Regions from separate parts of the Methylocystis sp. S23 genome, predicted to be linked through region 3. Evidence: predicted binding sites of a transcription regulator. Region 3 holds the regulator's gene; each other region holds the start of a gene.
What was found. The regulator PhoB, encoded in region 3, activates phosphate uptake and scavenging genes when phosphate is short. The targets are predictions, from matches to a motif close to TGTCATNNANCTGTCAT.
Positions count from the first base shown of each region.

Region 1 (7,464 bases), 1.7 Mb from region 3:
CCTCCGGCCAAGACAAGTCCGCGCTTTTCTCGATTGCGCGCGGCGCGGAATTTGTCAAATCCTGGTAAACCGAGCCAGGCCGAGCGAAGTTTCGCGGCGCGATTGCTGCGCTCGCGCCTGGGCCGCCGCGACGCGTTGTCGCGCGGCGGCCGGAAGGCGGGATCGCGCCATATAATTCAATTCGTTTTAAGCCGCCGGGCGACGGCGGCCCGGAAAGCGGCGGGGGCGGCGGCGCCCGCGCCGCGCGTATCCACAGGCATTCGCGTCGATGGTCGAAATCTCTGGTTGGATGAACGGCAGGCGATGTTATCCTCTCGTTAGCGATTCATTTGCCACGCAGCGATTCGAGAGTTTTATAAGCTCGCTGTCTGCGCCGGTCGAATGCTCTGGATCAGCACTGGGGAGTTGGTCGGTTGGGAGCGAAGGTGACATTTCAGGACGAGTTAGACGCCGTGTCCGCCGAGAGCGAAGAAGGCCTCGAACTCATCGAGGTAGCCGGACGCATCAAATGGTTCGACGTCGCGAAGGGATACGGCTTCGTCGTTCCCGACGACGGTTCGCCGGACATTCTGCTCCACGTGACGATTTTGCGCCGCAGCGGCCTGCAAACCGCCTTCGAGGGCGCGCGCGTGGTCTGCGAGGCGCAGCGGCGCGCAAAGGGCATGCAGGTCTTCCGCGTCATCGCCATGGACGATTCGACGGCCGTGCATCCGGCGCAGTCTTCCGCCGGACGCACCCATGTCCAGATCAAGCCGACCAGCGGCTATGAGATCGCGATCGTGAAATGGTTCAATCGCGTGAAGGGTTTCGGCTTTCTTACGCGCGGCGAGGGGACGGAAGACATCTTCCTTCACATGGAGACGGTGCGCCGCTACGGCATGGCGGAGCTCAAGCCAGGCGACAGCGTGCTCGTGCGTTATGGCGACGGTCCCAAGGGCCTCATGGCCGCGGAAGTGCGCCCGCTCGAGGCCAAGAGCGCCTCGCACTGAGATTTTGCCGACGAGACGCGCCGCATTGACCTTGCGAACCTCCGGCCTTTTATAGCGGACGCGTTGGAAGCCTTCGGAGGGCGCATGGGACGTCGGCTTTGCTCATCTCTCAATTTTCCGGGACTTCTTACGGCGCTGATCGTTTTGGCCGCGCCGATCCTCGCCGGCCCCGGCGCGCGCGCGGAGGCGCCGCTTCAGCGCCTCGAATTCGTCACCGCGACGGGGTCGCACGAGTTCCGCGTCGAAGTGGCGGACACGCCGGCCGAGCGCGCCAAGGGACTCATGTATCGCAGGCACATGCCGGCGGATCAGGGCATGCTCTTCGTCTTCCATGAAGAGGGGCCGATCATGATGTGGATGAAGAACACCTATATTCCGCTGGACATGATCTTCGTGTCGCGGCGCGGCATGGTGACGGCGGTGGCCGCCGAGACGGTTCCATTGTCCGAGGCGACGATCTCGTCCGAGGGTCCCGCTTACGCGGTCATCGAGCTCAATGCGGGCACGGCGGGCAAGATCGGCCTCAAGCCGGGAGACGAGGTGCGTCATCCGGCCGTCAGGCGATAGCCGGGACGGCGCGCGGCCTCGCCTTGTGAGGCGGAGCGCCGCGTGGTAGCGGAAGAGCAGGGTGGGGGCCGCCGCGGCGCGCCCCGAATCCGGCGGGGTATAGCGCAGCCTGGTAGCGCGGAAGTTTTGGGTACTTCAGGTCGCAGGTTCGAATCCTGCTGCCCCGACCAGCGCCTTCCCGAATTCCCGACATAGTTGGCTTGCAAGCTTGCTTACGGCGTTGGATCAAGGTACCGGCCTTTGGCGCGAATTCGAAAGCCGGGAGCGCGGCGGGGCCGCGAGGCCATCAAACTGAAAAGATCAGGTTGCAAATTGCATTTGGCTGCTTACGAAGGGGAGCGAGGGTTCGAGCCTCAGGCGAGGCGATCGGGACCGACGCGGCTTCGCCGCCGCTCCGAGAGAGGCAAGAGGTTGAAATGACGGCTCGCATCTATCGTCAATCGCCGAGCGTGACTCAGTCGGGTCCGGGGCCGGCCAAGCCTTGGCGGCTGGATTTCGATCCCGAGACGCCGCGCTCCATCGAGCCGCTGATGGGCTGGACCAGCTCGGGCGACATGAAGCAGCAGATCCGGCTGCGCTTCGCCACGAAGGAAGAGGCCGTGGCCTATGCCGAGCGTGAGGGCCTTCCCTATCGCGTCGATGAGCCGAAGCCCAATGCGTCCTCGCGCCGGATCGCTTCCTATTCGGACAATTTCAAAACGAGCCGCATCGGTTTGTGGACGCACTGAACGGAGATTCGTGGCCCCGTAGCTCAGCTGGATAGAGCAACTGCCTTCTAAGCAGTAGGTCGCAGGTTCGAATCCTGCCGGGGTCGCCAGAATCGACATATTTTGATAACAACCTTCCAACCATCGGCGGCCGAAGAGCCGGGATGGCTCCGTAGCTCAGCCGGATAGAGCAACTGCCTTCGAAGCAGTGGGTCGCAGGTTCGAGTCCTGCCGGGGTCGCCAAAGCGACGCAGACGAGGGAATGGGAACGGCGAAGATGCGGCTCGACCGGGCGTTGGCGACTGGCTTAGCGGCGCTTCTGGCGCTCGGTCTTTTATTTGCGCCGGAGCCGGGGCGGGCCGAGGGCGGGCTGCTCGAATTCCTTTTCGGACCCGATCCGACTCCCGCGCCGCCGCAAATGGCGCCGCCCCGCGCGCGCCGCGATTCGGCGGCGGGCCGGCGCGTGAAAGGCGCGGTCGGCGAGTTGCGCTTCGGCAAGCCCGGGACCGGCTTCTCGTCCGAGCCGACCGCGGGCGGCTTCTGCGTGCGAACCTGCGACGGCTATTATTTTCCGCTCATCAAATCGACCAGGGCCACGCGGCAGCAATCCTGCGAACTCGCCTGTCCCTCGGCGCCGATGGAAATCTACGACGGCTCGACGATCGAGTCGGCGCGCAACTATAAGGGCCAGCGCTATTCGGCGTTGCCGGTCGCCTTCGCCTTCCGCGACAGGGCCAATAGCAGTTGCGCCTGCAACGATCCGCGCTCCTCGCAGGCCTTTTTCGAGAAGACCGCGCGCAGCGACCCGACGCTGCAATCGGGCGACGTCGTGGTGGAGGACAACGGCGCCTTCGTCTATAGCGGCGCCAAATTCGTGCCGCTCAGCAACGCCTCTTTCATGTCGTCGAATCTGCGGGACCGGCTGCGCGCGATGCTGCGCCGGGCGGCGAGCGTCAAGCCGGCCATGAGCGAGACGCCGCCCAGCCCGCCGCCGGCCGCCATTGACGCGAGCAAGGAAGACCGGACAGGCAGCACGCATTAGAACGAAGGCCGTTTTTTCGCGAGGCGCGGCTCTTTTAGTTTGGGAATCGACCGCCTTTTCCGCAATTTGGCGATTCCGCCCCAGCCACGGCGCAATCCCGCGCACGCATTTTGCGCTTTACATGACCGCTCCGCCTTGGCTACTAGCCCTCGAGTCCATTTGTGACAGTTTTGTGACAGTGGGTCGGCGCGATTTTTAAAGAGGCGGAGGCCGTAGATGTTGTCCTGGTTCCAGGCGCTCATGCCGAAGGAGGAGCGCTTTTTCGACCTTTTCGAACGTCACGGCGAGACTCTCGTCGCGGGAGCGCGGGCCCTGCGGCGCATGCTCGACGGCGGGGAGGGCGTCGCCGACTGTCGTCAGGAAATCCGCCGTCAGGAGCATGCGGCCGACGAAATCACGCGGGATACGCTGCTCGCCGTGCGCCGCACCTTCATCACGCCATTCGATCGCAGCGACATACGCGAGCTCATCACCGCGATGGACGACACGATCGACCAGATGCACCAGACCGCCAAGGCGACCCAGCTTTATGAGACGCGCGACTTCGACGCCTCGATGCGGCGCATCGGCGACATTATCGTCCAGTCGGCGGAGCTGACGCGCGACGCCATGCCGCTCCTGCGCGCCATGGGCGCCAATCACGGCAAGCTCAACGCCTTCAGCGAAGAGATCACCCGGATTGAGGACGAGGCCGACGCGATTCACGACGAGGGGCTCAAGGAGCTGTACCGGGCGCACCGCGGGAGCGATCCGATGGCCTTTATCGTCGGCTCCGAGATCTATGGCCATCTCGAGAAGGTCGTCGACGGATTCGAGGACATCGCCAACCGGGTGACGGGCATCGTCATCGAGCACGTCTAGGAGCGCGTCGTGGCGGATGTCCCGCTTCTCCTTTACGGCCTTATCGCCGTCGCGCTGTCGTTCGACTTTCTGAACGGCCTGCACGACGCCGCCAATTCGATCGCGACCATCGTGTCGACCCGCGTGCTTCGGCCGCAATACGCCGTGTTCTGGGCCGCCTTCTTCAATTTCGTGGCTTTCCTCTTCTTCGGCCTGCATGTCGCGCAGACCGTCGGCACGGGCATCGTCTCGCCCCAGATCGTCGACGACAATGTGATTTTCGGCGCGCTGATGGGCGCCATTTCCTGGAACCTCATCACCTGGGCGCTCGGCATTCCCTCGTCCAGCTCGCATGCGCTGGTGGGCGGCCTTGTCGGGGCTGGCGTGGCCAAGGCGGGCATGAGCGCCGTGGTCTGGAGCGGCTTGATCAAGACCGGCTCGGCCATCGTCCTTTCGCCCGCGCTCGGATTCCTGCTCGCGCTCCTGCTCGTGCTCGTCGTCTCTTGGGCCGTCCTGCGCCGGACTCCTTACGCCGTCGACAGGCTGTTCCGCTCCCTTCAATTTGTTTCTGCTTCGCTTTACTCCCTTGGCCATGGAGGCAATGATGCGCAAAAGACCATGGGCATCATCGCGGCGCTCCTCTATTCCCATGGCGCCTTGGGCGGTGAATTCCACGTGCCGTTCTGGGTGGTGCTGACATGCCAGGCAGCGATGGGGCTGGGGACGCTTCTGGGCGGGTGGCGAATCGTGCGCACAATGGGCTCGAAGATCACGCGGCTGACGCCCATGCAGGGCTTCTGCGCCGAAACGGGCGGCGCCATCACGCTCTTTCTTGCGACGGGCTTTGGCATTCCCGTTTCGACGACGCATACGATCACCGGCGCCATTGTCGGCGTGGGCGCGGCCCGGCGCGTTTCGGCGGTGCGCTGGAACGTCGCCAAGGACATCGTCGTCGCCTGGGTCGTCACCATGCCGATGTCGGCCTGCATCGCGGCGGCCTTCTATGCGGGCGCGAGTTTCTTCGAATGAAGAAGAAGGCGCCGAAATCCCCGAAACAAGACGCTTCGTCCGGCGCGCCCCGCACGCAATATGCGGCGCTGCCCTGGCGGATCGACGCAGAGACCGGCGTCGAGATCTGCCTCGTGACGTCGCGCGACACGAAGCGCTGGGTCATTCCGAAAGGCTGGCCGATGAAGGGCCGCAAGCCGCATATCGTCGCCGCGATCGAGGCGACGCAGGAGGCGGGCCTGCAGGGCAAGATCGAGAAAGCGAAGCTCGGCGAATTCGAATATGAAAAAAGGCTGCAGGGCGGGGCGGCGGTCGATTGCCGCGTCGAGGTCTTTCCGCTGCGCGTGGAGCGCCAGCGCAAGAAATGGCCGGAGCGAAATCAGCGCGTCACCTATTGGTTCCCTTACGCCATCGCGGCCAATCAAGTCGACGAGCCGCAATTGCGGGAGCTGATCCTCGCCTTCGGAAGCGCCGTCTCGCGGACGATCGACCCGGCCTGAGGCCCGCATTGCGAACGCTCTGAAGAATCGATCGCGTTATCGGCGCTTAGGCGTTTCCGCCCTGAACGCCGCGCGATCAAGCGGCGAGCCGCGCAAAGCCGGCCGCGAGATCCTCCTTTAGATCTTCGACGTCCTCGAGTCCGATCGAGAAGCGCAGCGCCGGCCCTTCCGCCTTCCACTTCGTCGCCGTGCGGTACGGCGTGCAATCGAAGGGCAGGACGAGGCTCTCATAGCCGCCCCAGGAGAAGCCGATCCCGAAAAGCTCGAGCCCGTTCACAAAGGCCTCAACCGCCTCCTTGGCGGCAGGTTGCAGGATGATCGAGAACACGCCCGAAGAGCCGGAGAAATCGCGTTTCCACAGCTCGTGGTCGGGATGGTCGGGCAGGCCAGGATGCAGCACGCGCGCGACCTCAGGACGCGCGGCGAGCCATTTGGCGATCTCCAGCGCCGCCCGCTGCTGCTCGCGCAGCCGCAGCGCCATGGTGCGCATGCCCCGCAGCGCGAGCGACGCGTCGTCCGGGCTGGAGCCGATCGCGAAGAGATTGAAGGTGTGCCGCAGCCGCTTCGCCCATTTGGCGTTGGCCGAGACGAGGCCGAGCAGCATGTCGGAATGGCCGGAAAGATATTTCGTGCCGGCCTCGATCGCGAGATCGCAGCCGCGCTCGTGCGGCGGAAAGAAAAGCGGCGTCGCCCATGTATTGTCGACGATGACGCAGACCCCTTTCTCATGCGCCGCGGCGGCGATGGCCGGGACGTCCTGAATCTCCATGCTCTGCGAGCCGGGCGATTCCGTGAGAATGGCGGCGGTCTCCGGCCGGATAAGCGCCGAAACGCCGGCGCCGATTTTCGGGTCGTAATATTGCGTCGTCACGCCGAAGCGCGCGAGAAGGCCGTCGCAGAAGAAACGCGTCGGGGCGTAGGCGGAATCGGTGACGAGGAGATGCGCGCCCGCCTTGGTCGCGGTCAGAAGCGCGATGGCGATGGCGGCGAGGCCGGAAGGGACGAGCACCGTATCCTCCGCGCCGGCGATCTCGCTCCAGGCTTTCTCCAGCGCGCGGGTCGTGGGCGTCCCCTTGGTTCCGTAGGTATAGGGCTGGCGCAGGCCCTCGAGGTCCGCGACCGTCGGGAAAAGCACGGTCGAGCCGCGAAAGATCGGCGGATTGACGAAGCCGAAATGTTCGAAGGGTTCGCGGCCCGCCTGGGTGACAACCGTGGCCATACGCTTTTTTCGCCGCTTTTCGTCTTTATCGCTCTTCATGGTCTTCCCTGGGTCGCGGGCGGGGGCGCTTGCGCCCGCCGGGCTCGACCGTAATATACCGAGCACGCAAATCCGAGCCCGTCCATGATCGCCCGAGGCTTCCTTCACGCCGCCGTCCTGGCGGCCATCCTTGCGGTCGGCGGGCAGGGGGCATCGGCGCAGAGCGACGCCGGCCCGACGCTTTCAGCGATCCTCAAGCGCGGTTATCTCTCCTGCGGCGTATCGGAGGCGGCCGGCTTCGCGCAGCCGCCCGGCGGCGAAAAGGGCGATTGGACCGGATTCGACGTCGATTTCTGCCGGGCGGTCGCGTCGGCGATCTTCGACGACCCAAAGAAGGTGCGCTTCCTCGGCCTTGCGCCCAAGGACCGCGTCCAGGCGCTGCAGGCGGGCTGGGTCGATCTCCTGGCGAGCGCCGCGCCCTGGACGCAATCGCGCGATGGCGGGCAGCGGGCGATCTATGCCGGGGTCTCGCTTTACGACGGCCAGTCCTTCCTCGTGCGGCGCCAGCGCAGCCTCGCCTCCGCGCAGGATCTTTCGGGCGTCTCCGTCTGCG
Region 1 is NZ_CM134185.1:3,295,548-3,303,011, forward strand. Features, by position in the region: gene ACV7JP_RS16205 (cold-shock protein) at 414-989, shown strand; gene ACV7JP_RS16210 (DUF192 domain-containing protein) at 1,074-1,556, shown strand; tRNA gene ACV7JP_RS16215 (tRNA-Pro) at 1,650-1,726, shown strand; gene ACV7JP_RS16220 (ETC complex I subunit) at 1,973-2,284, shown strand; tRNA gene ACV7JP_RS16225 (tRNA-Arg) at 2,297-2,373, shown strand; tRNA gene ACV7JP_RS16230 (tRNA-Arg) at 2,430-2,506, shown strand; gene ACV7JP_RS16235 (DUF2865 domain-containing protein) at 2,526-3,305, shown strand; gene ACV7JP_RS16240 (DUF47 domain-containing protein) at 3,522-4,166, shown strand; gene ACV7JP_RS16245 (anion permease) at 4,176-5,174, shown strand; gene ACV7JP_RS16250 (NUDIX hydrolase) at 5,171-5,653, shown strand; gene metC (cystathionine beta-lyase) at 5,730-6,911, opposite strand; gene ACV7JP_RS16260 (amino acid ABC transporter substrate-binding protein) at 6,996-7,464, shown strand, end outside.
Region 1: ACV7JP_RS16240 (DUF47 domain-containing protein) is a predicted target of PhoB. The motif match lies at 3,467-3,483, and genes of this name have one in related genera.

Region 2 (7,464 bases), 1.6 Mb from region 3:
CAGGGTCGAGCGCATCGCATAGGCTTCGATGCGGGTCGAATGATCGCCGCTCGTCTCGCTCCACCGCGCGGAAAGCGAGAAGCGCGAGGTCGCGCCGCCATCGGTCGGATCGAGCGTGCCCCACAGCGATTTCAGACCGGAATAGACGGCGCGCTCGGCGATCTGGTCCGTCGAACGCCATTTGTTCGCATAGGCCATGAAGGCGACCGACGCGCCGTCCGCCTCCGTCCCTCGCGACCAGCGCAGCACGCTGTTGATGCGGCGCAGATTGTCGCCGCGCTCCCACGGCCCGTTGTAATATTGCGCCTCGACCGCGCCATAGGCCGCGCCGCCGGCAAAATCCTTGTAAGGCGCGACGGCCAGCGCGCGCCCATAGCCGAAACTTCCGCCCGTGAGCTGGAAGAAGCCTTTGTCGATCTTGTCCTTGTATTGGAGATAGATCGAACCGGCGGAGGAGAAGTCGCCGTCTTCGGCGTCATAGGGTCCCTTGCGCGCGAGCACGTAAGCGAGCAGTTCCGGGATGAGGAAATTGGAGTCCGCATAGCCCTGCGCATGGCCGTGCGTGCGCATGTTGAGCGGCACGCCGTCGAGATAGAGCGCCATGTCGGTGCCGTGATCGAGATTGAAACCGCGCAGGAAATACTGGTTCGCCTTGCCGTCCCCGGAGTGCTGGCTGACGATCAGGCCGGGCACGATTTCGAGCGCCTCCGCCGATCTGGCGAAGGGCAGGGCGTTGACCTCCTTGCCGGTGAAGAAGCTTTCGCTGGCCGCCGTGAGTGGCGGCGGCTTGGGACCGTCGGCGACGGGCGCCGGCGCCGCGACAGGGCGCGAGACGGCCGCGACGATGGGAGACGCGGCGCGCGGCAGTTGCGGCTTCGCGGGCGCGGCGACATGCGGCGCCGGGCGGGCCGGATAGCGCCCGCCGATATTGATGGTGGGCAGGGCCTGCTGGGCCTGCGCCGCCGTGGCGATGGACAGAGCGATGATGGAAGGGGGAAGCGAAAGACGTAGCATGGCTGACTCGCAGCGGACGTGGACCGTCACTGCGAATGGCCGCCGCCTTCGCCGCTCACGCGACAAAGATTGACGCCGCCCCGGTGCACCCCGCCCGACGCTTTCGCGCGTGACCACGAATAACGGCAGGTCTCCTGGCTCGCGGGTCTTCGCGCCAAACCGCCTTCCCGGGTGGTCCCAGTGGCTTTCTCGGTCTCGCGCTCGCCGCTTACAGTTGCGGGGGCAGCTACGGCATTGGGCCGAAGCCCGCACCGCATTCCCTTTTGATCCCCGAAGGGAACCGTTGGCTTTAATAAACGGGGTTGACGTAGATTGTGTCAAGGGGGCGGAAGACGCCCGGCGATAGGATGACCGCCGGCATGGCGCCTTTGCAACATGCGCCCAAAGAGGGGAGCCGGCGTTCGGATATTCATCGTGCCCGATTTTGGCGTGCGATAAGAATGGATTTCCGCTTAGCCATATTTCTCGAGCTCCCATGGACGAACACCTCACCAAAGCCGTCGCGTCTCTCGCCGTTGCGATGATCGTCGCGATCGTCGCGCGGCGCCTGAAGCTGCCTTACACGGTCGGCCTTGTCATTGTCGGGGCCGTCATCACCTTGACCAGGCCCGATTTCGGCCCGCATCTGACGCATGAGTTCATCTTCGATCTCATCCTGCCGCCGCTTCTGTTCGAAGCGGCTTTGGCGCTCTCCTGGAAAGAATTGCTGCGCGACTCCGTTCCGCTGCTGACGCTCGCGGGCGTCGGCACGGTCGTCTCCGCCGCGGTCGTCGCTTACGCCTGCGTCGCGCTGCTCGGCTGGCCCTTGCCTTCGGCGCTCGTCTTCGGCTCGCTCATCGCCGCGACCGATCCTGTCGCGATCATCGCCATGTTCAAGGACAACGGGGTCAAAGGCCGCCTGCGCCTCCTCGTCGAGAGCGAAAGCCTGCTCAATGACGGCGCGGCGGCGGTGCTGTTCGTGATGGCGCTGGCCTGGGCCGAAAGCCATGGCGCGGGGCAGGGCGCAGGCGAGATCATGCTCACCCTCGCGCGCATCGTGCTGGGCGGCGTGGCGATCGGCGCGCTTGTGGGCGGCGCGGCGATCATCATCGCCATGGGCACGGCCGAGCATCTCGTCGAAGTGGCGCTCACCACCATCGCCGCCTTCGGCTCGTTTCTATTCGCCGAGCATTTTCACTTCTCCGGCGTGCTCGCCTGCGTGACGGCCGGGCTGATGATGGGCAATCTCGGCCTGCTGCGCGAGGACGACCGCAGCTATCTGAGCGAACGCGGCCGCGAATTCGTGCATGGCTTCTGGGAATATGCTGCTTTTCTGGCGAACTCCATGGTGTTTCTGATGATCGGCGTCGACGTGGCCTCGACGCCCTTCGCGGAATATGGATTCGCGCTCGTTTTCGCCGTCATCGCGATCACGCTCGCCGCGCGCGCCGCCGCCGTCTATCCGCTGAGCGCGCTGTTTCTTCCGACGCGCTGGCGGATCAGCTTCGGCGAGCAACATGTGCTGTGGTGGGGCGGCCTGCGCGGGGCGCTCGGCCTCGCGCTCGCTCTGTCGTTGCCCGAAAGCCTGCCGATGCGCGACGTCGTGGTCGTCGCGACCTTCGGCGTCGTGGCCTTTTCCATCGTGGCCCAGGGGCTGACCATGCCCCTGCTGATGCGCGCCCTCGGCTTTACGCCAAGGAGCTGAGCGGCGGAAAGCGCCATGCCGCCATCGGGCGGAGCCGCCCAATCGCGGAGCGCGCTATCGGTGGAAGGCGTAGATCCGGACGATGGCGAGCGCCACGGAGAGCATGGCGAGCACGGCCAGCGTCGCCGTCACCTTTAGGAAAAGAAAAGAGAAAATCGGCGCCCTGTCGCGCTCGCCGACGATCTGGACCCCGGCGACCTGCCGCGGGCGGCGGCCATAAGCGTCGGCCTTGGAGGCCCTGGGGTAGCTTTCAAAGGAATCTTTGATTGAAAGACCGAGACGAGGCATGGCTTGGCTTTCCCGAATATTGACCGATGACGGATCGCATCCGTCCCGAATGGGGACAGTGGACCGGCCGACGGTCACGGGCTTCAAGCCGCGTGCCCTTTTAAGAGATTGTCAGGCGATGATGTCGGGCGTGAGCTGGTCTTCGAGGAAGACGATGCGGTCGCGCAGGACGAGCTTGCGCTTCTTGAGGCGCTGGATCTGAAGCTGATCCGGCGCGCCGACCGCGATCAGCGCGTCGATTGCGGCCTCGAGATCGTGATGCTCCAGCCGCAGCCGCTCCAATTCGGCCCTGATCGCGTCTTGCTCGGCGTCGTCGGGATTGTCGTTCATTGCCGTCAAAACTCGCCCCGCCGCAGGCTCGCAGAATCGTATGAGGCATTATCGCGCCGCACATAAGAGCCGTTCAAGGGGAAAACGCCTCACAAGGGGGCGAAACCATAAGCCTCGCGCATCTCCTTGATCTGCGCGATTTTCGCCTGCAGCGCGGACCAGTCGTCCTTCTCGGCGATCGGCGCCCAGATGGCCTCGACCTCGTCGATGAGCATGGCGCAGGGCGCGGGGCGCCGGAAATAGGGATGGTCGAGCCGCGCCGCCTCCGTCGTCTCGTGCTCGGCGAGCGCCGCGCGGACGGGCGCGAATTCCGGCGTCTCGTAAAAGGGCGCCGAGGGACTCGCCTTGGCGCGCGCTTCGCTCGCCAGCCCGCCGCGCCAGTCGAAGAAAGTCTGCTCGAAGGGCGCGCGCGTCGCCATCAGAAAATCGGTGAAGGCCTTGGAGAGGCGCGCGTCGGCCTCGTCGCCGGCCGAGGCGAGGGCCAGGCGGCGGAGCAGGGCGGCGCGGAATTCCCGCTGGATCAGCGCCGCGAAGTCGTCGAGCGTCTTCTGAGCCGCCTCGAGCCCGGTGAGATGCAGCAGGCATTCGGCGAGCCGCGCGAGATTCCAGGCGAGCGCCGGCGGTTGGCGCCCGAAGGAATAGAGCCCGCCTTCGTCGAAATAGGCGGCGGTGAATTTCGGGTCATAAGACGGCGCGAAGCGCCAGGGACCGTAGTCGAAGCTCTCGCCGGTGACGTTGATATTGTCGGAATTCAGCACGCCATGGACGAAACCCGCCGACATATAGCCGGCGCCGAGCCTTGCGACGCGGGCGCAGACCTCCGCGAGGAAGGCGCGCGCCTTGGCCTGGCCGGAGAGACCGTCGAGCGCCGGGAAATAGTGGCTGCAGACATAGTCCAGGAGCCGCGCGATGGCCGGCTTGTCGTCGTGAAAGGCGAGGCGCTGGAAGGTGCCGATGCGGATATGCGAATGCGAGAGCCGGACCAGCACGCCGGAGCGGGTGGGCGAGGGCTCGTCGCCGCGCGTCAGCGCCTCGCCCGTCTCGATGAGGCTGAACGTCTTGGAGGTGTCGACGCCGAGCGCCTCCAGCATCTCGGTCGCGAGAATTTCGCGCACGCCGCCCTTGAGCGTGAGGCGCCCGTCGCCGCGCCGCGACCAGGGCGTCTGCCCGCTGCCCTTGGTCCCGAGGTCGAGCAGGCGCCCGTCGGCGGCGTCGCGCAACTGCGCGAAGAGAAAGCCGCGTCCGTCGCCGAGTTCGGCGTTGTAAACGCGGAACTGATGACCGTGATAGCGCAAGGCGAGCGGATGCGGCAGGCCGCCGGGCAGGGGCTCGAACCGACCGAAATGCCCGACCCACTCCTCATCGGTGAGCCCATCGAGCCCGACCCGCGCCGCCCAGCGCTGGTTGCGGAAGCGCAGGATCGTCTCGGGGAATTTCGCGGCGTCGACGCGGTCGAAAAAGGGTTCGCCCAGCGTCTCGTGCAGGGTCTCGGGACGGTAGACGGCGGTCACGGGCATGGGCTGGTCTCGTCGGGGCGGGCGCCGTGGGGGAGCAAGGCCCGCGCCAGAACATATGGCGGTCTTTGGCGTCCGCCTATGACGGGCGCCGCGGATTCGCGCGGCGGCGTCCCCGCGCGCTCAATCCCCCTGCCCCTCAAAGGGCGGCGGGCGGCGGCTTTACGATCGAAGCGGCCGGCAGGGGCAGGATGGCGAGCGGGGAGCCCGGAGCCACTGCGGCGATCATGCGCTCTGAAGATAAAGCTTCCACGCTTCTTTGCGTTGGAAAGAATCGCCTGAAAAAGAAAGGGGCGGAAAGTGCTTCCGCCCAACATCTCGACGGGTTCCGTCTAATCGTCCGGCCGCGTCAATGTCGCGTTTCGCTGATCGCCAATTTGGCGAGCTCGTCCTTGATCTGCAGCTTCTTGCGCTTCAGCTCGATGATTTTCGCCTCGTCGGCGTTGGGGTGGAGCTGTTCTTTCTCGATTTCCTTCTTGAGCGCCTCGTGGCGGCGTTGGAGTTCGACGATATGGCCCTGTAAGGACATGCGAAACCTCCTTTTTCGTCTCTCCTCCAGAAGAGGAGCGCACGGTGAAGCATGCCACAACAAATGGCGGCCGCAAGGCGTGAAATGACGCGGGCGTCACAAATCTTTCGTCCGGCGGAAGGAAAATATTTACGTTTTGTCAATCTGTGCGGGACTTAGGCGCGCGCCCGCGCGGATTGCCGCAGGCGAAAAAATTTCGCGACAAAGCCGCTTGCGCGCTGCCGCGTCCGACACTATACACACGCCACCCGAGCCGCCGCCACGGCGGAACCCCGGAAGGGGGCGCGTAGCTCAGCGGGAGAGCACTACGTTGACATCGTAGGGGTCACAGGTTCAATCCCTGTCGCGCCCACCATCTAAATCAAGCACTCCCGGAACAGAATGCTCGTCGCGGCCCGTCCTTCTGCTGCGTCGCCTCGCCAAACGCCTGTCGAGCGGGACGGCGGCGCGGCCGTCCGGAGGCTCCGCGAACAAGCAGGCGGCTTGACTTCCGCGGCAAAAAGCCATCTTCTCGCCCTCATGGGGAAGCGATCTCCCCACGAGGCGACATGCCCAAGAATCGCGTCCGGTTTTCCACCAAGGGCGCATCATGTCGTCATACAGCTCGATCTCTCCCGACAAAGCCGCCGCCCGCGATCACGGCGTGTCGCTGGCGCAAGCTGCCCGTGTTTGGGCGCGCGTCGCCTTGCTGAGCTTCGGCGGGCCGGCGGGACAGATCGCGGCGATGCACCGGATCATCGTCGATGAAATGAAATGGCTGTCGGAAAGCCGCTTCCTGCACGCCCTCAACTACTGCATGCTGCTGCCAGGCCCTGAAGCGCAGCAGCTCGCCGCCTATATCGGCTGGCTGATGCACCGCACTGTCGGCGGCCTCATCGCGGGCGGGCTATTTATTCTCCCCGGCGCCGTCTCGATCATGGCGCTCAGCGTCATCTATGCGCTCTGGGGAAATGCGGGAATCGTCTCCGGCCTGTTCTTCGGGCTGAAGGCGGCGGTTCTCGCCATTGTCGTCGAGGCGGTCGTCCGGATCGGCAAGCGCGGCCTCAAGACGCCGCGGATGCGCCTTCTGGCCGCCGCGTCCTTTGTCGGCATTTTCTTTTTCGCCGCGCCGTTCCCCGTCATCATACTGGCGGCGGCGCTGATAGGATATGTCGGCGCGGCGAGAGGGAGTCCCGCCTTCGCGACGGCCGGACAGGGGCCGGCGCATGAGGACGGCGAGAGCCTGCTCGGCCACGACACGCCCGCTCATGCGAGGCCCTCAGCAAAAGGGGCGCTGCGCGTCGGTCTGATCTGGCTCGCGGTCTGGCTGACTCCCGTCGGCGCGATTCTCATTATCGCCGGACCCGGCGACGTCTTCTCGCAGATCGCCGTGTTCTTCAGCAAAATGGCGGTCGTGACCTTCGGCGGAGCCTATGCGGCTCTCGCCTATGTCGCGCAGCGGGCGGTCGACAGCTATCACTGGCTCTCGCCTGCGGAAATGCTCGACGGCCTCGGCATGGCTGAAACGACGCCGGGCCCCCTCATCATGGTCTTGCAGTTCGTGGGTTTCATGGCGGCGTTCCGCTCGCCGGGCGGCCTGCCGCCGCTCCTTGCCGGCGCGCTTGGCGGCCTTCTCGCGATCTGGGTCACCTTCGCGCCGTGCTTTCTCTGGATATTCGTCGGCGCGCCCTACATCGAAAAAGTCCGCGCCAATAAGGCTCTGTCCGGCGCGCTGGCCGCCATCGCCGCCGCTGTGGTCGGCGTTATCCTGAATCTCGCCGTCTGGTTTGGCGTCCACGCCATCTTTCGTGAGACCGTCGCCGTCGACGCCTATGGGCTCTCCCTCGACGCGCCGGTTCTCGCAAGCGTGGACTTCCGAAGCTTGGCTCTCTCGGTCGCCGCCGCGATTGCGATCTTCAGGTTTCGGGTCGGGATTCTCCAGACCCTGGCGGGCTCTTGCGTGGCGGGGATAAGCCTGTTCCTCGCCGGGGCGCTCTAACATGCAGCAGAAAGGACAATTCATGAAAACGGCGTTCGGCACTTTTGCCGCAGCTGCGCTGCTTTTTTCCGCTCCGGCCGCTGTCGCGGAAACGGATTGGCCGCTAGTCGACGCCGCGATCGGCAAA
Region 2 is NZ_CM134185.1:3,838,162-3,845,625, reverse strand. Features, by position in the region: gene ACV7JP_RS18955 (TonB-dependent receptor domain-containing protein) at 1-1,014, opposite strand, end outside; cobalamin riboswitch at 1,122-1,314, opposite strand; gene ACV7JP_RS18950 (cation:proton antiporter) at 1,490-2,698, shown strand; gene ACV7JP_RS18945 (hypothetical protein) at 2,753-2,986, opposite strand; gene ACV7JP_RS18940 (YdcH family protein) at 3,098-3,316, opposite strand; gene ACV7JP_RS18935 (protein adenylyltransferase SelO family protein) at 3,406-4,833, opposite strand; gene ACV7JP_RS18930 (YdcH family protein) at 5,180-5,359, opposite strand; tRNA gene ACV7JP_RS18925 (tRNA-Val) at 5,640-5,714, shown strand; gene chrA (chromate efflux transporter) at 5,949-7,337, shown strand; gene ACV7JP_RS18915 (DUF1259 domain-containing protein) at 7,360-7,464, shown strand, end outside.
Region 2: ACV7JP_RS18930 (YdcH family protein) is a predicted target of PhoB. The motif match lies at 5,454-5,470, and genes of this name have one in related genera.

Region 3 (7,464 bases):
CCTGTCCTGGCTTCTTCTGATCCTGCTCGCGCTGCTCTATGAAGGCGTCCGCGGATTGTCGCCCGACGTCTTCACGCAGATGACGCCGCCGCCGGGCAGCCAGGGCGGCCTGCTGAACGCCATCGCCGGCTCGCTCGTCATGACGGCGATCGGCGTCGCCATCGGGACGCCGCTCGGCATGCTCGCCGGCACCTACATGGCCGAATATGGGCGCTACACCAAGCTCGCCGTCGTCGTTCGCTTCATCAACGACATTCTGCTCAGCGCGCCGTCGATCGTGATCGGCCTCTTCGTCTACACGATCCTGGTGCATCCCATGGGGCATTTCTCGGGCGTGTCGGGCGCGGTGGCGCTTTCGCTTCTCGTCGTGCCGGTCGTGCTGCGCACGACGGAGGACATGCTGCTGCTCGTGCCCGGCTCGCTGCGGGAGGCGGCGGCGGCGCTCGGCGCGCCGCGCGCGCATGTCATCTCGCGCGTCGCCTATCGCGCGGCGAAGGCGGGTCTCGTGACCGGCGTGCTTCTCGCGGTCGCCCGCGTCTCGGGCGAAACGGCGCCGCTCCTGTTCACCGCGCTCAACAACCAGTTCTGGAGCACGGACCTCAACGCGCCGATGGCGAGCCTTCCGGTTGTCATCTTCCAGTTCGCATTGTCGCCCTACAAGGACTGGCAGCAGCTCGCTTGGACCGGCGCGCTGCTCATCACGATCGCCGTTCTCGCCCTGTCTGTCACAGCCCGCGCCCTGAGCGCCGGCCGGAGAAACGCAAAATGAACGCCCCCGCTCAGGTGAAGGAACCCGCAACCAAGGTCTCGGTGCGGAGCCTGGACTTCTATTACGGCGCCACGCGATCGCTGAAATCCATCTCGCTGCCGCTGCACGCCAACAAGGTCACCGCCTTCATCGGTCCGTCCGGCTGCGGCAAATCCACCTTGCTGCGCGTGCTGAACCGCATGTACGATCTCTATCCCGGCCAGCGCGCCGAGGGCGAGGTCCTGCTCGACGGCGAGAACATTCTCGATCCGGCGATCGACCTCAACGCGCTGCGCGCCCGCATCGGCATGATCTTCCAGAAGCCGACGCCCTTCCCGATGTCGATCTACGAGAACATCGCCTTCGGCATTCGCCTCTATGAAAAGCTGTCGCGCGCCGACATGGACGCCCGCGTCGAGCAGGCGCTGCGCGGCGCGGCGCTGTGGGACGAGGTGAAGGACAAGCTGCAGGCGAGCGGCCTCGGCCTTTCCGGCGGCCAGCAGCAGCGCCTGTGCATCGCGCGCAGCGTCGCGGTGCAGCCGGAGGTCATGCTGTTCGACGAACCCTGCTCGGCGCTCGATCCGATCTCCACGGCGAAGGTCGAGGAGCTCATCGAGGAGCTCGCCGCGCAATACACCATCGCCATCGTGACGCATAACATGCAGCAGGCGGTGCGCGTCTCCGACTACACCGCCTTCATGTATCTCGGCGAGCTCGTCGAGTTCGGCGACACGGACGAGGTCTTCAACAAGCCTCGCGAGAAGCGCACGCAGGACTATATTACCGGCCGCTTCGGCTGAGGAAGGACGTTCCATGAGCGAACATACCGTCAAATCCTACGATCGCGATCTCGAAGCGCTGGGACGTCGCATTTCCGAGATGGGCGGCGTCGCGGAGAAAATGCTCGCCGAGGCGATGGAGGCCCTGTCCGGCCTCGACGTCGAGCTCGCCAAGCGCGTCGTCGCGAGCGATACGCGCCTCGACGCGCTTCAGCGCGAGATCGAGGAGAACGCCGTGATGACGATCGCGCGGCGTCAGCCGCTCGCGATCGATCTGCGCGAATGCATCGCCGCGATCCGCATTTCGGGCGACATTGAGCGCATCGGCGATCTCGCCAAGAATGTCGCCAAGCGCACGCTCAAGATCGCGACGGAAGCGCGTTTGCCGCGCGCCATCGTCGGACTGAAGTCCATGCATGAAATCGCGGCGACGCAGCTCAAGGACGCGCTCGACGCCTATGCCGAGCGCGACGTCGAGCGCGCCCGCGCCGTATGGGAAAACGACGCCGATCTCGACGCGCTGGAAGACTCGGTGTTCCGCGACCTCCTCACCTTCATGATGGAGGATCCGCGCAACATCTCCTTCTGCACGCATCTCCTGTTCTGCTCGAAAAATCTCGAACGCATCGGCGATCACACGACGAATATTTCCGAAACCATCGTCTATCTCGTGACCGGCGAAGCCATGCCGATGGAGCGGCCGAAGGCGAGGCCCTGCACTTTGGGGAGCGGCGAAGGCGAACCCACGCAATGAACGAGACCGCATCGAGCCAACCCGTCATCCGCGAGGGCAAGAGCGACCGCGCGCCGCGCATCCTCGTCGTCGAGGACGAAATCCCGCTTGCGACGCTCCTTGTCTACAATCTCGAGGCCGAGGGCTATCAGGTCGAACATGTCGACCATGGCGACGAGGCGGAGCTGCGCATCGCGGAGTCGCCGCCGGACCTCGTCCTGCTGGACTGGATGCTGCCCGGGGTCTCGGGCCTCGAAATCTGCCGCCGGCTGCGGGCGCGCGACGTCGCGCGCGACATGCCGATCATCATGCTGACCGCGCGCGGCGAGGAGGCCGAGCGCGTGCGCGGGCTTTCGGTCGGCGCCGACGATTATGTGGTGAAGCCCTTCTCGACGCCGGAGCTGATGGCGCGCGTGCGGGCGCTTCTCCGCCGGGCGCGACCGGAGCGCGTCGCCTCGAAGCTCACGCTCGGCGATATCGACCTCGACCGTGAGACGCGCCGCGTGCGCCGGGGAGGCCGCGAGATCCATCTGGGACCGACGGAATTCCGCCTTCTCGAATATTTCATGGAGAAGCCCGGCCGCGTCTTCACCCGCGCGCAACTGCTCGACAGCGTCTGGGGCATGTCCGCCGAGATCGACGAGCGCACCGTCGACGTCCATGTCGGGCGCCTGCGCAAGGCGCTCATCCGGGGGCGGGAGAAGGATCCGATCCGCACCGTGCGCGGTTCGGGCTACTCCTTCGACGAGACCTTCGGCCGCGATTGATCGCGCGCGCCATGATCTCGGTCTGGATCATATCGCAGGGCCGCCATCCGCAGCGTGGATCATGAGCCAAGCCCCCTCGCCCCGTCTTTGCGAGAGGGTTGGGGTGAGGGGCGAAGCCGCATTATGCGCGGATCACGCGTAGCGCGGCGCCTTGAGCTGCTCGCGCGCGCGGCGGCGGTCTTGCGCCGGCTGATAGGCGATGCGCGCGTGATGGGCGCAATAGGGACCGCCGCCGATCGGCGATTTGCCGCCGCAGAAACGGAACTCGGGCGTCGTCGGATCGCCCATGGGCCAGCGGCACATCGACTCGCGCAGCTCCATCAGCGTCACCCGCTCGGACATCGGAATGACGACCTCCTCCTCGGGATTGGCGCGGGCGACGACCACCGTCTGCGGCGCGAAGGCGAGCGCGACATTGCCGTGCACGGCGTGGCCGCCGCGCGGCGCGGGAGCGGCCGCGACGGCGGTCGTCGCCGCGCGCGGCGCCTTGGCGGCGCGGGGCCGCGGCGCGCTCGCCGTCTTGGCGCGCTCGGCCAGGCCGAGACGGTGGATCTTGCCGATGACGGCGTTGCGCGTGATGCCGGGACCCAGTTCGGCGGCCACCTGACTCGCGCTGAGGCCGTCGCTCCAAAGTTTACGCAACAGCTCGACGCGTTCATCGGTCCAAGACATGTTTGATCTCCAAGCGGCCGGTTCGAGCGTGGATTTTCAAGGAATCCTTCATCGTTCGCTGCGCCGGCGTGAACCAGCGGCGATGCGACGCGCACCGAAACACGAGAAGCGCCATACGGGAGAAACGCGCCCGATCCGGCGAGAAAACTAACGCATTCTTTTGAATCACGGGCGCGAGTCGCTGGCAAGCAAAACGGGGCGTTCTCAACAGGGTTTGTGCGCGCTTTCCCCCGCAACTGTTGCCCGGGCGACTCACCGCGTGGCGATTTTCAAGCAAAACTGAGGCCTTGGCGGGAACGGCGCGCCGCCGCGCGCCTCTGTTAACATTTGACCCGATGCGCCCGCGCGCTTAAAATCCGCCTTCAAATTGCCGCCCCGCCAAAGGGCGGCGCTTTGTTTTTTGGGCGGCGTCGCGGCGCCCACTGGGCTTGGAGCATGATTTTGACTTCTGCGCTCTATCCGACCTATGCGCGGGCCGACATCGTCTTCACGCGGGGCGAAGGCGCATGGCTCTTCGCCGAGAATGGCGACCGCTATCTCGATTTCGCCTCCGGCGTCGCCGTTCTCTCGCTCGGACACGGCCATCCGCATCTCGTCGCCACGCTGAAGGCCGCGGCGGAAAATCCGTGGCACGTCTCCAATCTCTATCGCATACCGGCGGCCGAGGCCCTGGCCCGGCGCCTGGCCGAATCCACTTTCGCCGACGTCGTCTTCTTTGGGAACTCCGGCGCGGAAGCGGTGGAATGCGCCATCAAGACGGCGCGCAAATATCACGCCGCCAACGGCCAGCCCGAGCGCTATCGTCTCGTCACCTTCGACGGCGCCTTTCACGGGCGGACGCTCGCCACCATCGCCGCCGGCGGCAACGCGAAATATCTCGAGGGCTTCGGTCCGCCCATGACGGGCTTCGACCAGGTTCCCTTCGCCGATCTCGACGCCGTCGAAGCCGCGATCACGGAGGAGACGGCGGGCGTTCTGCTCGAGCCCGTGCAGGGCGAGGGCGGGCTGCGCGTCTTCCCGAAGGACTTTCTCGTCGAGCTGCGCAAGCTTTGCGACGCGCGCGGCCTGCTTCTGGTCCTGGACGAAGTGCAATGCGGCGTCGGCCGCACCGGCAAATTCCTCGCCTGCGAGCATGCCGGGATCGCGCCCGACGTCGTCGCGCTCGCCAAGGGGCTCGGCGGCGGCTTTCCCATCGGCGCCTGCCTGGCCACGAGCGAGGCGGCGAAGGGCATGACGCTCGGCGCGCATGGCTCGACCTTCGGCGGCAATCCGCTGGCGACCGCCGTGGGCGGCGCCGTGCTCGACGTCGTTTTGGCCGAGGGCTTCATGCCGCGCGTGGCCGCGCTCGGCGGCGTGCTGCGCCAGCGTCTCGCCGAGCTCGAAGACCGCTATCCCGGCGTCATCGAGGCCGTGCGGGGCGAGGGCCTGATGTTCGGCGTCAAGACGCGCGCGCCCAATGGCGACTTCGCCAATGCGGCGCGCGCGGAAGGTCTGCTGACGGTGCTCGCCGGCGATAATGTCGTGCGCCTGCTGCCGCCGCTGATCATCGACGAGAGCCATATTTCCGAGGCCTTTTCGCGCCTCGACCGGGCCTGCGCGCGTCTCGCGGCGCCCGCTACGCAATTGGGGGCGGCGTGATGACCGCGCATTCCATGACGCGGCCGCGTCACTTCCTCGATCTCTCCGATTTCTCCGGCAAGGAGCTGCGCCAGATTCTCGAACTGGCGAAGTCGCTCAAGGCCGGGCGCGTCAAGGGCGTGGCGCCGGCGCAACGTCCGCTCGCCGGCAAATATCTGGCGATGGTCTTCGACAAGCCGTCGACCCGCACGCGCGTCTCCTTCGACATCGCCATGCGCGATCTCGGCGGCGAGACCATCATGCTCACCGGCGGCGAGATGCAGCTCGGCCGCGGCGAGACCATCGCCGACACGGCTCGCGTGCTGTCGCGCTTCGTCGACGCGGTCATGATCCGCATCCTGTCGCATGACGACCTCACGGAGCTCGCGCGCCACGCGACGGTGCCGGTGATCAACGGCCTCACCAAGCTCTCGCATCCCTGCCAGATCATGGCCGACCTCCTGACCTTCGAGGAGCGTCTCGGGCGGATCGACGGCCGCAGCGTGGCCTGGGTCGGGGACAGCAACAATGTGCTGGCGAGCTGGGTGCACGCCGCCGCCCGCTTCGGCTTCGCGATAAATGTCGCGACCCCGGCCGAGCTGGCGCCGCCGCCGAGCCTCGTTGACTGGGCGAGAGCCAATGGCGCGGCGATGAACGTCACGCGCGACCCCTACGCCGCCGTCGCGGGAGTCGACGCGATCGTCACCGATTGCTGGGTCTCCATGGGCGACGCGGACGAAGACTTCCGCCGCGCCGTTCTCGCCCCATATCAGGTCGACGCGAAACTCATGCGCGCCGCCGCCAAGGACGCCGTCTTCATGCATTGCCTGCCCGCCCATCGGGGCGAGGAAGTCACCGACGAGGTGATGGACGGACCCCAATCCGTCGTCTTCGACGAGGCCGAGAACCGCCTCCACGCCCAGAAGGGCGTGCTCGCCTGGTGCCTCGCGCCGGGGATCGCTTGATGCTCGAGGCGCCGAGCCGGCCCGTCTCGCGCGAGGCGAAAGACGATCGCGTCACGCCTTTCGCCGTGGAGGCGCTCGATCTGCGCGGACGCCTCGTGCGCCTGGGCCCCACCGTCGACGCCGTGCTGAAGCATTACGACTACCCGCCGAAAGCGGCGCGCCTGCTCGGCGAGGCCATGGCGCTCGCGGCGCTGCTCGGTTCGATCCTGGAGTCGCATGGCCGCTTTCAGCTTCAGACGCGCGGCGACGGTCCCGTCGACATGCTGGTCGTCGACTATGACGCGCCCGGGAAGCTGCGCGGCTTCGCGCGCGTCGACGCGGCGCGGCTCGAGGAGGTCTCCAACCCCGAACCCGCGGCGCTGCTGGGCCGCGGCCATCTCGCCTTGACGATCGAGCGCGAGGAGGACGCGGCGCGCTATCAGGGCGTCGTGCCGCTCGAAGGCGAGAGTCTCGCCGAGGCGGCCCACGTCTATTTCCGCCAGTCGGAACAGATCCCGTCTTTCGTCCGCCTGGCCGTGGGCGAGGTCGTGACCCCGCAAGGCCGAAGCTGGCGCGCCGGCGGGCTGCTCCTGCAATATCTGCCGGCGGCGGGCGCGCGGATGCGCGACCTCGACCCCGGCGACGCGCCGGATGGCGGCGGCCCCGCCGAAGAGGAAGACGACGCCTGGACCGAAGGCCAGGCGCTCGCCGGCACGATCGAGGATCACGAGCTCGTCGATCCCTCGCTCTCGGGCGAACGTCTGCTGTTCCGGCTCTTTCACGAGCGCGGCGTCAAGGTTTTCAACGAACGCCCGCTCGAGGAATTCTGCCGCTGCTCCACGGAGCGCATCGAGCGGCTGCTGAAGAGCTTCACGCCGCAGGAGCGCGCCGACATGGTGGGAGACGACGGCCGCATCGGCGTCACCTGCGAATTTTGCGCGACTTTCCGCAGCTTCGATCCGGCGGAGTTCGATTAGCGCGCGCTCCGAACTTTGGAGTCGCGTCTTCTACGATTGAGCGATTCCGCCGACTCGCAGCGCGATCCGCGTCCCTTTGCCCGGCGCGCTGGCGATGTCGAGCGTCGCGCCCGCAAGCGCCGCGCGCTCGCGCATGCCGGCGAGGCCGAAATGGCCCGGCGCCGGCGCCTCCGGGTCGAAGCCCGCGCCGTCATCCTCGATGAGGAGGGCGGCGCCCGCCCGCTCGA
Region 3 is NZ_CM134185.1:1,578,177-1,585,640, reverse strand. Features, by position in the region: gene pstA (phosphate ABC transporter permease PstA) at 1-769, shown strand, start outside; gene pstB (phosphate ABC transporter ATP-binding protein PstB) at 766-1,548, shown strand; gene phoU (phosphate signaling complex protein PhoU) at 1,562-2,281, shown strand; gene phoB (phosphate regulon transcriptional regulator PhoB) at 2,278-3,027, shown strand; gene ACV7JP_RS07815 (GcrA family cell cycle regulator) at 3,160-3,699, opposite strand; gene ACV7JP_RS07810 (acetylornithine transaminase) at 4,135-5,337, shown strand; gene argF (ornithine carbamoyltransferase) at 5,337-6,281, shown strand; gene ACV7JP_RS07800 (Hsp33 family molecular chaperone) at 6,281-7,237, shown strand; gene ACV7JP_RS07795 (histidine kinase) at 7,268-7,464, opposite strand, start outside.